DNA from 3 places in the Pseudomaricurvus sp. genome. Region 2 is predicted to be linked to each of the others. Evidence: predicted binding sites of a transcription regulator. Region 2 holds the regulator's gene; each other region holds the start of a gene.
What was found. Region 2 encodes PhoB, which activates phosphate uptake and scavenging genes when phosphate is short. Its sites were predicted from a motif close to TGTCATAAANNTGTAACA; they were not measured.
Positions count from the first base shown of each region.

Region 1: hexR (transcriptional regulator HexR) is a predicted target of PhoB. The motif match lies at 2,335-2,352, and genes of this name have one in related genera.
Region 3: ACTG33_RS07775 (TIGR00153 family protein) is a predicted target of PhoB. The motif match lies at 1,741-1,758, and genes of this name have one in related genera.

Region 1 covers NZ_CBFIHX010000020.1:1,325-5,463, reverse strand. Annotated here, with positions in the region: gene pgl (6-phosphogluconolactonase) at 1-415, opposite strand, end outside; gene zwf (glucose-6-phosphate dehydrogenase) at 445-1,935, opposite strand; gene hexR (transcriptional regulator HexR) at 2,408-3,253, shown strand; gene ACTG33_RS04480 (hypothetical protein) at 3,286-3,534, opposite strand; gene pgi (glucose-6-phosphate isomerase) at 3,868-4,139, opposite strand, start outside.
Region 2 covers NZ_CBFIHX010000048.1:1,819-5,957, reverse strand. Annotated here, with positions in the region: gene ACTG33_RS08475 (chorismate--pyruvate lyase family protein) at 1-602, shown strand, start outside; gene ubiA (4-hydroxybenzoate octaprenyltransferase) at 699-1,700, shown strand; gene phoB (phosphate regulon transcriptional regulator PhoB) at 1,904-2,614, shown strand; gene ACTG33_RS08460 (hypothetical protein) at 2,740-2,937, shown strand; gene phoR (phosphate regulon sensor histidine kinase PhoR) at 3,166-4,139, shown strand, end outside.
Region 3 covers NZ_CBFIHX010000042.1:13,282-17,420, forward strand. Annotated here, with positions in the region: partial or broken gene ACTG33_RS07770 (inorganic phosphate transporter) at 1-923, opposite strand, end outside; gene ACTG33_RS07775 (TIGR00153 family protein) at 986-1,666, opposite strand; gene ACTG33_RS07780 (GspE/PulE family protein) at 2,014-3,789, shown strand; gene glnE (bifunctional [glutamate--ammonia ligase]-adenylyl-L-tyrosine phosphorylase/[glutamate--ammonia-ligase] adenylyltransferase) at 3,860-4,139, shown strand, end outside.

The DNA.
Region 1 (4,139 bases), on a different contig from region 2:
TATGACCATCGCCACCCATGCCCAATAAACAGACGCTGTAAGGAGCCGGTAATACATCGTACTGCCTGTTGCAATCCGACTGCCCTTCAAAAGGAGTATTTGCAGCATTTTTCATACCAGCAAACTGAGCACTTGCCGCTTTATTCTGCAACAAAGTGTTTTTGAGCAGCTTTTCATTACTGGCAGCATGATCCGGTTCAACCCAGCGTTCATCCACCAAAGCGACATGAATATTACTCCACTCCAGATCGGCATGAGACAAGCGCTCATATAATGGTCCTGGCGTGGAACCACCCGACAGCAGCGCGGTAGCTTGACCCTTTTCCTGAAGGTCACTGGAGAGGCATGTCATGACGTCATCGTACAAAGCATTTAATAAAGCCTCACGTGACTCAAAGCGATATTCGTTGATCATTTCCTACTCTTTTCCTTTCCAGCTACGTTTCATTTTCGAGTTCGCTTACTGCCACCATTGTTGTGCCAGGCTCTTCGGTCACTGTGCAAAAGTGCCGCAGCCGCATCCGGCCCCCAACTGCCTGCCTCGTAGGCCTGCACAGGAGTGCCACACTGGTTCCAGGCGTTGATAATGGGGTCAACCCAAGCCCAGGCCAGATCCGCCTCGTCCCTGTGAGCAAACAAACTCAAGTCGTTATCAATGACATTTAACAACAAGCGCTGATACGCATCGCTGTGAAAATTTTCGAAGGTATCCGCAAAGTTCAGGTTCAGAGGAACTTGTTGTAAACGCATATCCAGCTGATGCAACTCTTTGGCCATTACCATCATTTCAATGCCCTCGTCGGGCTGCAAACGAATAACCAAACGGTTTGCGGCAAGATGGGTGGACGCGCCATCGAACACGTTATGGGTGAGGGATTTAAACTGAATGACAATTTCTGCACAGCGCTGACGTAAACGCTTACCGGTACGGAAGTAAAACGGTACGCCACTCCAACGCCAGTTATCGATGTGCGCCTTGATCGCTACAAACGTTTCAGTCTGGCTATCTTTACCCAGCTCATCCAGATATCCAGGTACCTCTTTGCCGTTCATCATGCCTTCAACGTACTGGCCTCTCACCGTGTGGCTCTGAACCTCGTAACCGGTTAAAGGTCGTAAAGCCTGCAGTACCTTGAGTTTCTCGGTGCGAATGTTGTCGGCTTGCAACTTATGAGGGGGCTCCATAGCCACCAAACACAGCAACTGCAGCAAGTGGTTTTGAATCATGTCGCGCATGGCGCCCGCCTGATCGTAAAAAGCGGTACGACCTTCCAGCCCCACCTCTTCCGACAGACTGATCTGCACGTGATCGATGTAATTACCATTCCACAGGGGCTCAAACATGATGTTGGCAAATCGCAACGCCAGCAAATTTTGAACGGTCTCTTTACCCAGATAATGATCAATTCGGAAAATACTGTTTTCCGGAAAATATTGACCCACCTGGGTGTTGATGTCGTTGGCTGTGCTGCGGTCATAGCCCAGCGGTTTCTCCAAAACGACTCGCGATGCCTCATGAATCAGGTTTCGCTTACTTAATTGTTCACAAATGGTGCCGTACAAACTGGGTGGCATGGCCAGATAAAAGACTCTGTCACGCAGCTTCCCGTCAGCGGGGGTCTCGGACAATGGCCCTTCCAGCAGAGACCATCCCTCTCCATTTTCTGTCACATCCAGATCACATAAGTGCAGTCGCTCTTCAAACACCTGCCAGTGAGATGCCGGAGATTCACCAGATTTCAGTTGATTGGTCAGCCATTCGTGAATGCGCGCCAACTCCTCGTCCCGTGACCCCACTCTGCGGGACACTAAAAAGATCCGCGCCCCTTGAGGAAAGTGTCCTGACACTTCCGAGCGATACAAGGCAGGCAAGAGCTTGCGTAACGACAAGTCACCTAGACCGCCAAAAATGACCATATCAAAGTCGTGCGTCATCTATTTCTCTCCCCCGCAACTACTGGTTTCCAGTCTGTTATTTTGCGCTGTTATCTGCACTTTCAAAGGTCACTCCCCTGCTTTTATACCTGTACACTCGACTGGTGATGCAATCTGTGAACCAATCACGACGCCTGCGCATCGTCTGATCACTTTTCAACCCCGACCACTCTTCAATTAAGGTTCTTTGTGTTGGCTCTTTAAACTGGTTCTTTTAACTTGTTTTTTATAACTATAGCCTTCATGGCCACACCCTTTTGGACTGGAACCCTAAATTTAATTAAGTTAAATTATACCCACATAAACCACGCCAAACAATGCATTTTATTTAACTTAATTAAATGGATATATTTAACTCAGTTAAATAAAATGGTTCGCCTGCAAATCGGTTGCTGTTAAAGTTGCACTTTTATTAAGAAGCTTTCATAGCTTTTTCGAATAACTGCCTTTCCGAATATCCTTAGGAACAACGATGATATTGACGCACCTCAGACACGAGCTTGAAAACCTGAGCAAGTCCGAACGACGCATTGCGGAAGTTATTCTCGCGGATCCGGAAGCCGCAGTGCATGCCACCACGGCCGAGATTGCCCGTAAAGCTGAAGTCAGCGACCCGATGATTTCTCGGCTTTGCCGGGGGCTGGGATGCAAAGGCTTCCCTGAATTCAAGGTGCAATTGGCTCAGAGTCTGGCGAAAAACACCTCATACGTGACCCGTTCAGTCTCCGTGGATGACAATGCAGACACCTATGTCAACAAACTCATCAGTGCCAATCAGGGCGCTTTAGAGTATTTGCGTAAAGAACTGGACATCAGCACCATCGAAGCCGCGGTAGACGCCCTCGATAAAGCCAAGAGGATTGAGATTTTTGGTATGGGCGGCTGCTCATCCATCGCCCAGGACGCACAACACAAACTCTTTCGTCTGGGCACCCCCACCATTGCTTATGAAGACAACCTGAAACAGCGCATGGCCGCTGCGGCAGCCGACGAAGACAGCGTCATTCTGTTTATTTCATTCACCGGCCGCACCCATGCCACCGTGGAAACCGCCCACACCGCAAGGCACAGCGGTGCCAAGCTCATTGCTATTACTGAACCCAACTCCCCTCTGGCGGCCGCCTGTGACATCGTGATCACCTCCGGTAGCGAGCTGGAAGACACGACCATTTATGTACCGATGACCACCCGAATCATGATTTTGACGATTGTGGATATTCTGGCGACCGGCCTCGCACTGCAACGCAGCCCTGAGATTGATGAGCACCTGAAAAAAATCAAAGAAAGCCTGGATTACACCAAGGCCGAGAGAAAATAACGCAAAGGTTACTCTTTCCGCCTGAATACAATCTAACCGACAGCCTCCTGAGTGCTGACGACGGGGCGACTTTCACGAGTCCCACGCATTCTGCGATCGGGATCTGTAGGATCATCAGGCGAAATCACCACATAATCATCGCCCACCTCCAGCAACACCCCCACAAAAGGCATCTCATCAAAGCTCTCAGGCACCCGGTAGCTCACCGTATCGCCTACCTTGAATGTGTCCGCGTCAAAATTGAACTGAAACGGGCAATCGCCATCACCTTCTGTTTTCATACATTGCTTCCTCTTGTGGCTACTCGACTCGTACCGGCTCTATGGTTTAGAGACCCAGCTTTTAGAGCAATCGTTATTAGAACCACAGTGTAAGCCCGACACACGCCAAAAACCAAGAACAACTCAACAGTACTGTTCACACAAAACCTGGGAAGATTAGGCACCGGAAACTGAAAATGAGAACCAAAAACTGAAAGGCAAAAACGGGAACCCAAAAACGAAAAGCAAAAAAAAGGCGCTTCAAGTGAAGCGCCATAAGCCACAATTTTACGAAATGTAAAAGTGCAGAGACAAGAACTCAAATTAAATAAGGTGTGCAGAATACAAGGTGCATCAATATTTACCGGAATCCAGCAGTTGCGTCAGCAGTGCTTCCGTGGATGGATCGAAAGAAACATCACCCTCTTCGCCCGCACGACGCTTTTCGATTTCACTGTAAATTTCCACACCGATTTGCTTGCCCAGCTCGACACCCCACTGATCAAAGGCGTTCAACTGCCAGATCACGCTGGAAACAAACACCTTGTGCTCATACAGAGCCAGCAACGCACCCAAAGTGTGTGGTGTTGTTTTGTCATAAGAGAGCGTCAAACTGGGACGATTGC
Region 2 (4,139 bases):
TGCTACCGATTTCCCTGAAAAACGGTGCCCATAGTTGGCACTCGGCCACTGCCCTGACACTCAGTCTGCAGGGCCAGTCACAGCACGTTCAGTCAAAACACAGCACCCTACTCGACTGGCTAAAGCACCCGGGCTCGCTCACCGCCCGGCTGCAGGCCCACAGTCAGGGTGCGTTTTCGGTCGAGGTGCTGACGCAACACTGGGGTCGAGCGGAACCCATGGAAGCCAGAGCGCTGGGGATCTCGCCGCGCGCGCGGGTGTTGATTCGTGAAGTCATCCTCAAAGGCCACAACCAACCCTGGGTGTGGGCCAGAAGCCTGCTGCCGGAGCGCTCTTTAACCGGCTCACTGCGGCATTTGCGAAAACTCAATAACCAGCCGCTGGGTGGTTGGTTGTTCAAACAGCCATCGCTGCAGCGGGACCCTCTGGAGATCAGCTGTTTCGGCCAAGGCGATAGCCGTTTGCCGGCTGCTGTTGTTCAAGGTTGTGATGCACAGCTGCAAAACCAGACCCTTTGGGGGCGTCGCTCTGTGTTCTACGTTCAAAACAAGCCCATTCTGGTGGGGGAAGTGTTTCTGCCGGATTTCATCGATACCCTCTAGCCGTTACACTGCCGACGCCCGTGTAGATACTTAATTAGACGTCCCTAGATACTTAGTCAGACGTCCGTAGATACTCAATTAACAGAAAGCCACAACATGACTCCAGCCAAGAAGAGAAAGTCCAAGAAGCCAAATCGCCCACCGCAGAAGCCAAAGGCTGCCAAACCGGCCAGCCGTGGGCCCTCGGCAAAAACCGCGAAGGCTGCACCAAAGCGGTCGGGCCCGTTGTCGGGGTTGCTGGTCTGGGATCACCTGCCCTACTACTGGCAGCTAACCCGTATGAATCGTCCCATTGGCTGGCTGTTGCTGCTCTGGCCGACGCTGTGGGGACTGTGGCTGGCCGCCGGTGGCTTGCCTGATTGGGATGTACTGCTGATTTTCGTATTGGGGGTGGTGTCCATGCGCGCGGCTGGTTGTGCCATCAACGACTACGCCGATCGCAACGTGGATGGTCACGTCAAACGCACCCGCGAGCGGCCTCTGGCCAGCGGTAAAATTCAGCCGAAGGAAGCGTTGGCGGTGTGTGTGCTGCTGTGTCTGCTGTCTTTTGTACTGGTGTTGTTTACCAACAAGCTGACGATTCTGCTGTCCCTGGGCGCGGTGGCGCTGGCCGGCTGTTACCCGTTTATGAAGCGCTATACCCATCTGCCGCAAGTGGTGTTGGGTGCTGCCTTTGCCTGGAGTATCCCCATGGGCTTTGCCGCCCAGACCGGTGAGGTACCCGCGGAATGCTGGCTGATTTACACCGCTGCAGTGATCTGGACGGTGGTTTATGACACCTTCTACGCGATGGTGGATCGCGACGACGATTTGCGGATTGGGGTGAAATCCACCGCCGTGCTGTTTGGCGATCAGGATCGGGTGATGACCGGCAGCCTGCAGGTGATGGTTATCGTGACCCTGATGATGGTGGGTCAGCGGTTTGAGTTGGGGTCGGTCTACTATCTGGGACTCGTGGCAGCCTCGGGCTTGTTTGTGTATCAGCAATACCTGATTCGCCATCGCGATCGGGATCAGTGTTTCAAAGCGTTTCTCAACAACAACTGGGCCGGATTTGCGATTTTCGCCGGTATTGTTGCGGACTATCTTCTTCGATAGCGGCTCTTAGCGTCGCTATCCTCCTTCAATGGCTGGTTTCAGTGAAAGGCTGTTGCTGTGTGGGGTGTGTCACAGATTGGCCTGAAAACGGAAAATCTGACAGTGGCGCTATGTGACAGCTATATTTAAACCCGAGGCTGTAACAAAAGATTCACAAAAACACTATTTAATGCCCGTATCAGAAAACAGCAAAGGCAGAGATGATGCCCCAGAAAACAATATTGATCGTCGATGATGAGTCCTCCATCCGGGACATGCTCCGCATTGCTCTGGAGATGGCGGATTATCACTGTATGGAGGCCGAAGATGCACAGCAGGCGCACAGCCTGATCGTGGATCGCAAGCCTGATCTGGTGCTGCTGGATTGGATGCTGCCGGGCACCAGTGGTATCGAGCTGGCCCGTCGCCTGAAGCGTGACGAGGTGACTTCGCAGGTGCCCATTATTATGCTCACCGCCAAGGGCGAAGAGGATAATAAAGTACAGGGACTGGAAGTCGGTGCCGATGATTACATCACCAAGCCCTTCTCGCCTCGCGAACTGGTCGCGCGCCTGAAGGCGGTTTTGCGTCGTACCGATACTCTGGCAGACAGTGGCCCGATTACTGTTGACGGTTTAACCCTCGATCCTGTCAGCCACCGTGTCACCATCAATGACACGCCAGTGCAGATGGGTCCTACCGAGTACCGTTTGCTGGAATTCTTCCTGACGCACCAGGAGCGTGTTTACACCCGCAGCCAGCTGCTCGATCACGTCTGGGGCGGCAATGTGTATGTGGAAGAGCGCACCGTGGATGTGCATATCCGTCGCTTGCGCAAGGCGCTGCAACAGGACGATCACGACCGTTTTGTGCAAACCGTGCGCGGTGCGGGATATCGATTCTCGCTGAAAGTGTCTGCCGTGAAAGAAATTTGAGGGTTGTCACCCGTTTGCGGTGTGTCATCTTTACTGGACTTTCCGCGCCACATGAATACAGTGTGATGTTTCAGTCTTCGGTCTAAGTCAGACCCAGGGCACAGAGTCAAAAGGTAGAGGGCTTGATGAAACGCACACTGGTAATTTCAGCGATGATCCTGATGTCAGCTCTGGTTGCTGGTGGTTGTACCAGCGCCAAAAAAATTGGCAAGGAGATTGGTCATACTACCCGGGACGTTACACGTGACATTGGCCATGCCACCCGTGATGCGGCCAAAGAAGTTGATCAAGCGGTTGATGAAGCCATTACTGACGATCTTTAAGGTCTGTAACGTGCCGATCACTGTGCAAAAGCAAGGGTTGTCTAACCCATTGCCATCCCAAATCATCACTCATCATTCAGCCTTGTCTTGCTGGATTGAATCTCAGATCCGTCGTCAGCACCCGCTTTTTCAGTACCCATTGCCAGTCCGGCACTTCTTAGACTCCACAGCTGTTGGTCAACCACGACCAATCAGGCAACTCAGTCAACAGCACGAAGGGAATCAACATTGAACAGAGGTTTTTCCGCTGAAATCCGGCGGATCATTGTTTGCACACTGGTGTGTGTGGTCTTCGGATTAATGAATGGCTACCTGACCTGGACACTCATTGCCGGTGGCGCAGTCTACATGGCCTGGATGCTGTGGCAAATGCATCGTCTGGATGCCTGGCTGCAAAACTCCCGTCGTATTCAGCCACCTGATGCCAGCGGTATCTGGGGTGACATCTTCGATAATATTGTGCGACTGCAGAAGCGTCAGCGGCGTGAAAAGAAGCGTCTGCAGGCGGTGGTCAAACGCGGACAGGAAATCACCTCTGCCCTGCGCGACGGTATTTTGTTACTCGACCGTCAGGGCAATATAGACTGGTACAACGCCGCTGCCGGTCACCTGTTGCACCTCAGGCATCAGGACCAGGGCAACCCGATCTTCAACTACGTGCGCCATCCCGTATTCATTCAATACATGGACAAAGGGGAGTATACCGAACCTCTCGATCTGCCCTCGCCTCATACCGGTGATGTACATCTGCAATATCAGATTACCCGTTTTGGTCAGGGTGAATGTCTGGTTCTGGTGAGAGACGTCACCCGCCTGCACAAGCTGGAGCAGATGCGCAAAGACTTCGTTGGCAATGTCTCCCATGAGCTGCGCACGCCGCTCACCGTCATCCGCGGTTATGTGGAGACCCTCAGCATGTCACCGGATCTGCCGGCGCCCTGGGAGCGAGCCCTGCAACAGATGGAGCAGCAAGGGATTCGGATGACCAGCCTGATTAACGACCTGTTGGCGCTGTCCAAGCTGGAAACGGACGATCGCCACAATACGCACAAACCGGTGGCTCTCAAACCGTTACTGCAGCGAATCCGCGGTGACGCAATAGCATTCTCCGGTGATCATCAGCACAGTTTCAAACTCAACTGCCCGGATAACCTGGCGCTGCTGGGTAACGAACAAGAGCTGCAAAGTGCCTTCTCCAATCT
Region 3 (4,139 bases), on a different contig from region 2:
CAGCTGGGCATGACAGTGTTTGCCGCGACAGCGCCGCTACTGATGACGCCGTACACCGCCGCCAGAGGGCCAACTGCGTTGGCGACATCGTTGGAGCCGTGCGCGAATGCCATAGAACAGGCAGTAAAGATCATCAGGATGGCAAACACCCGCTCCACACTGGCGAAGCGGCTGTCTTCGTTGGCTTCATCTTTGATGTTACGCAACATCCATACCCCGATCGCCGTGACCAGCAGGCCGAACAGTATGGCGGCTCCGATACTTTGACCGAAAGACAGGGACATGCCGGCGTCTTTAAGAACGTGTTTGAGACCTTTGAGTATGGTGACCATGGCCATCAAAAAGCCCACGGCAAACATGTAGATGGGGATGTAGCGCTTGGCGTTCTGGAAGGGATTGTCGGTATTGAGGATCAGGCGTTGCACACTGCGGAACAGGAAGAAGCTGATGGTACCGGCCAGAAGCGGTGAAACAACCCAGCTGGCGACAATGTTGGCGACCTTGCCCCAGGCGACGGCGTCCGGTGAAATACCTACCGCGGCGAAGCCGACAATGGCGCCGACGATGGTATGGGTGGTTGAGACTGGCCAGCCCAGTATACTCGCCACCAGTAACCAGGTGCCTGCCGCGAGCAGGGCAGACATCATGCCAAAGACCAGAAGTTCCGGTGTGTCCGTCATGCTGGCGGGATCGATAATCCCTTTGCGGATGGTGGAGGTCACCTCGCCGCCAGCCAGATACGCCCCCAGGAATTCGAACACCATGGCAATTAAAATCGCCTGCTTGATGGTCAATGCACGGGAACCAACGGAGGTGCCCATGGCGTTGGCGACGTCATTGGCACCTACCCCCCAGGCCATGAATACGCCAAAAATGCAGGCGAGGATCAGCAGGGTCTGACCGTGTTCAGCAAGAATGGACATGAAGTAAAGTCCTCTATTATTTCATCAGTTAGATTGTGACCCGCCGCCGCAACTGGTCGGCGTTAGCGGGCTAAGAGAAGTTGCAGTCGGGAGCCGACTTTTTGCGCGCGGTCAGCGACGTCGCCAACCCACTCAATGACACGGTATAAAAACATGACGTCTACCGGGGGAAGATCCTTCTCCACTTCAAACAAATTACTGCGCACCGAAATTTGCAGTTGGTCTGTCAGGTGTTCCAGGCGGTCAAGCTCTTCAATCAGCTTGGCGATCATGGAAATTTCGCGACCACTGAAACCGGTTTCCAGCAGTTCACTCAATTCCTTAATGGCTTTTAGGGCCTGAGCGGAGGTGGCAATAGTGGTCGCCACAAATTCCTGCATGTCCGTTTCGATGGCTTTGGGAATGGACATTTCACGTCCCAGCATGATGCCGGCGATGTCTTTGGCGCGGTTGGCCAGGCGGTCCTGAACTGACAGCAATTCCAGCAAGTCGGTTCGGGGGACTGGCAGGAACAGGCTTTTGGGCAGGTGCAGACGAATTTCTTTTTTCAGCTCGTCGGCACGATTCTCAAGTTCGCCAATACGCTGTTGGACGGTGGCTGCGGCTTCCCAGTCATCCGCTTTGACAGCGTCAAAAAAAGGAGACAACAGCTCTACGGCCTGGTGGGCCACCGCCATATGCTCCTGAATGGGCTTGATGGGGGATTTTCCAAAAAGGTTTCCGAGTGGGTTTGCAATAGGCATGGTAAGTCTCCCTTGGCTTGCTGCGCGGAGTATAAAGAGTGAGACGAAAGAACTCATTAAAAAAATGAACTTTTCGTGGCAGTTTTATGACTGTTCTGCGCAATTACTCGCCGATCTCTGGGAGGCCGTTGGTATCACTGCGCAGCGTTTGTGGCTACAATCCCTGTAAAACCAGCAGCTTACGTGTAAACCGAGTGGCGGAAGTAAGTCATTACTTAACGGGCCATTCATTTAAGAATCTCTGCTGATCTGCGTCTGATCAGTTTCGTGATAACGTATCAGCTGGTCATGGCGCGTAAGCCGTCATAGCCTATAAGCAGTCATAACGTATATAAGAAGGGTGTTGCATGAATGTTCCGGTGGCGGTCGAGCGCACAGTCGATTTAAGGAATTTGCTGGATGATCTGGTGGCAGACAGCAGGATCACCCAGCGAGACGCCAATTTCATCGCCGGACAGAGTCGCACTCGCGAACAGGCCACCATGCACCCTCTTACCTACATCGCCAGTCAGCGACTCGATGATCATCAAAAGCCGGGGCGCGCACTGGATGAACAGGTATTGTCCCAGTGGCTGGCTGAGAAAGCCTCGCTGGAGCTGGTCCACATCGATCCGCTGAAGATTAACGCCGCGGATGTCACCGAGGTGATGTCCTACGCCTTTGCCAAACGTCATGGCATTCTCTGTGTGCAGATGACTCAGGATGAGATCGTGGTGGCCTGCAAGCAACCTTATCTGGTGGAGTGGATTCCCCAGTTGGAGCATGTTGCGCGACGTCAGGTAAAGCGTGTGTTTGCCATGCCGTCCGATGTCGAACGCTACATGGTGGAATTTTACACCTTGTCGCGATCCATCTCCGGAGCCTCGGGGTTGGCCGGTGCGTCCAACGTCACCAATTTTGAGCAACTGCTGGAGCTGGGGGCACTCAAAGACCCCGAGGCAAATGATCAGCACATCGTCAATATCGTCGATTGGTTGCTGCAATACGCCTTCGATCAGCGCGCCAGTGATATCCACATTGAACCGCGCCGCGAAGTGGGCCGAATCCGCTTTCGCATCGACGGTGTTTTGCATCAGGTCTATGAGTTTCCTTCAGCCATTACCACGGCGGTCACCAGCCGTTTAAAGATTCTCGGACGGATGAACGTCGCCGAGAAGCGCAAGCCACAGGATGGTCGGATTAAAACCAAGCGCCCCAATGGCAGCGAGGTGGAGTTGCGGTTGTCGACCTTGCCGACAGCCTTTGGCGAGAAGATGGTGATGCGGATTTTCGATCCCGATGTGTTGTTGCGCAGTTTTAATGAGCTCGGCCTGACTGGCGACGACTACGCCCGCTGGCAGGGCATGATGAGTAAGCCGCACGGGATTGTGCTGGTGACGGGCCCCACGGGTTCCGGTAAAACCACCACGCTGTATTCTTCATTGAAATCATTGGCCTCCAGCGAAGTGAATGTCAGCACCATTGAAGATCCTATTGAGATGGTGGAAGAGAGCTTCAATCAGACTCAGGTACAGCACAATATCGAACTGGACTTTGCCGCTGGCGTGCGCACGCTGATGCGACAAGATCCGGATATCAATATGGTGGGCGAGATCCGCGATCTGGAAACCGCGCAGATGGCGGTGCAGGCTGCCCTGACCGGTCACCTGGTGATTTCCACACTGCACACCAATGATGCCGCCACCGGTGTGACCCGGCTGCTGGATCTTGGCGTACCCTCCTATCTGATTCGTTCCACCGTGATTGGCATTATGGCTCAGCGTCTGGTGCGCACGTTGTGTCCTCACTGCAAAGAGGCGGTGGAGGTGGACAAGAGCGCCTGGCTAGAGCTGGTTAACCCCTGGAAAGTTGCGACCCCGAAAGTGATGTATCAGCCGGTGGGGTGTCTGGAATGTCGCAATACCGGCTACTTCGGTCGTCAGGGGGTTTATGAAATCATGCCGTTGACGGATACCTTGCAGCCTTTGTTGAGTGATGACTGTGATTTGCTGGATCTGCGCAAGCAGGCCATGCGCGAAGGCATGCGCACGCTGCGTCTGTCTGGCGCACAGAAAGTGGCTCAGGGGCTGACCACCATCGAAGAGGTGATGCGAGTGGCGCCACCGGCAGACGGCGGCCGTTAGGCCATCCGTCTCAAATCTCCTATCCTTCCTTATAGTTGTTTGTTTTTCACTGCGTTTTAACGGAATGTCTATGTTGTCTTTTGATTCAATTCCCGCCCGCTTTCACCCGGTTTTGCAGCGTCAGCTGGCGCTTTGGCAGGATCGTGCCAGCGACGATCAAGCTCAGAAACTGAACGATTGGGTGTCGGCCAATCCGGAGTCGGCTGGGCAGCTGGCGAAATTATGGGTGACCAGCGACTACGCGGCCCAGGTGGCTGTGGATCAAATGGATCACTTCCTGTTGTGGTTGGCGGCAGAGCCTTTTGCCCATGAGCTGACTCAAGAGGAAATGGCTGGTCAGCTGACGCTAC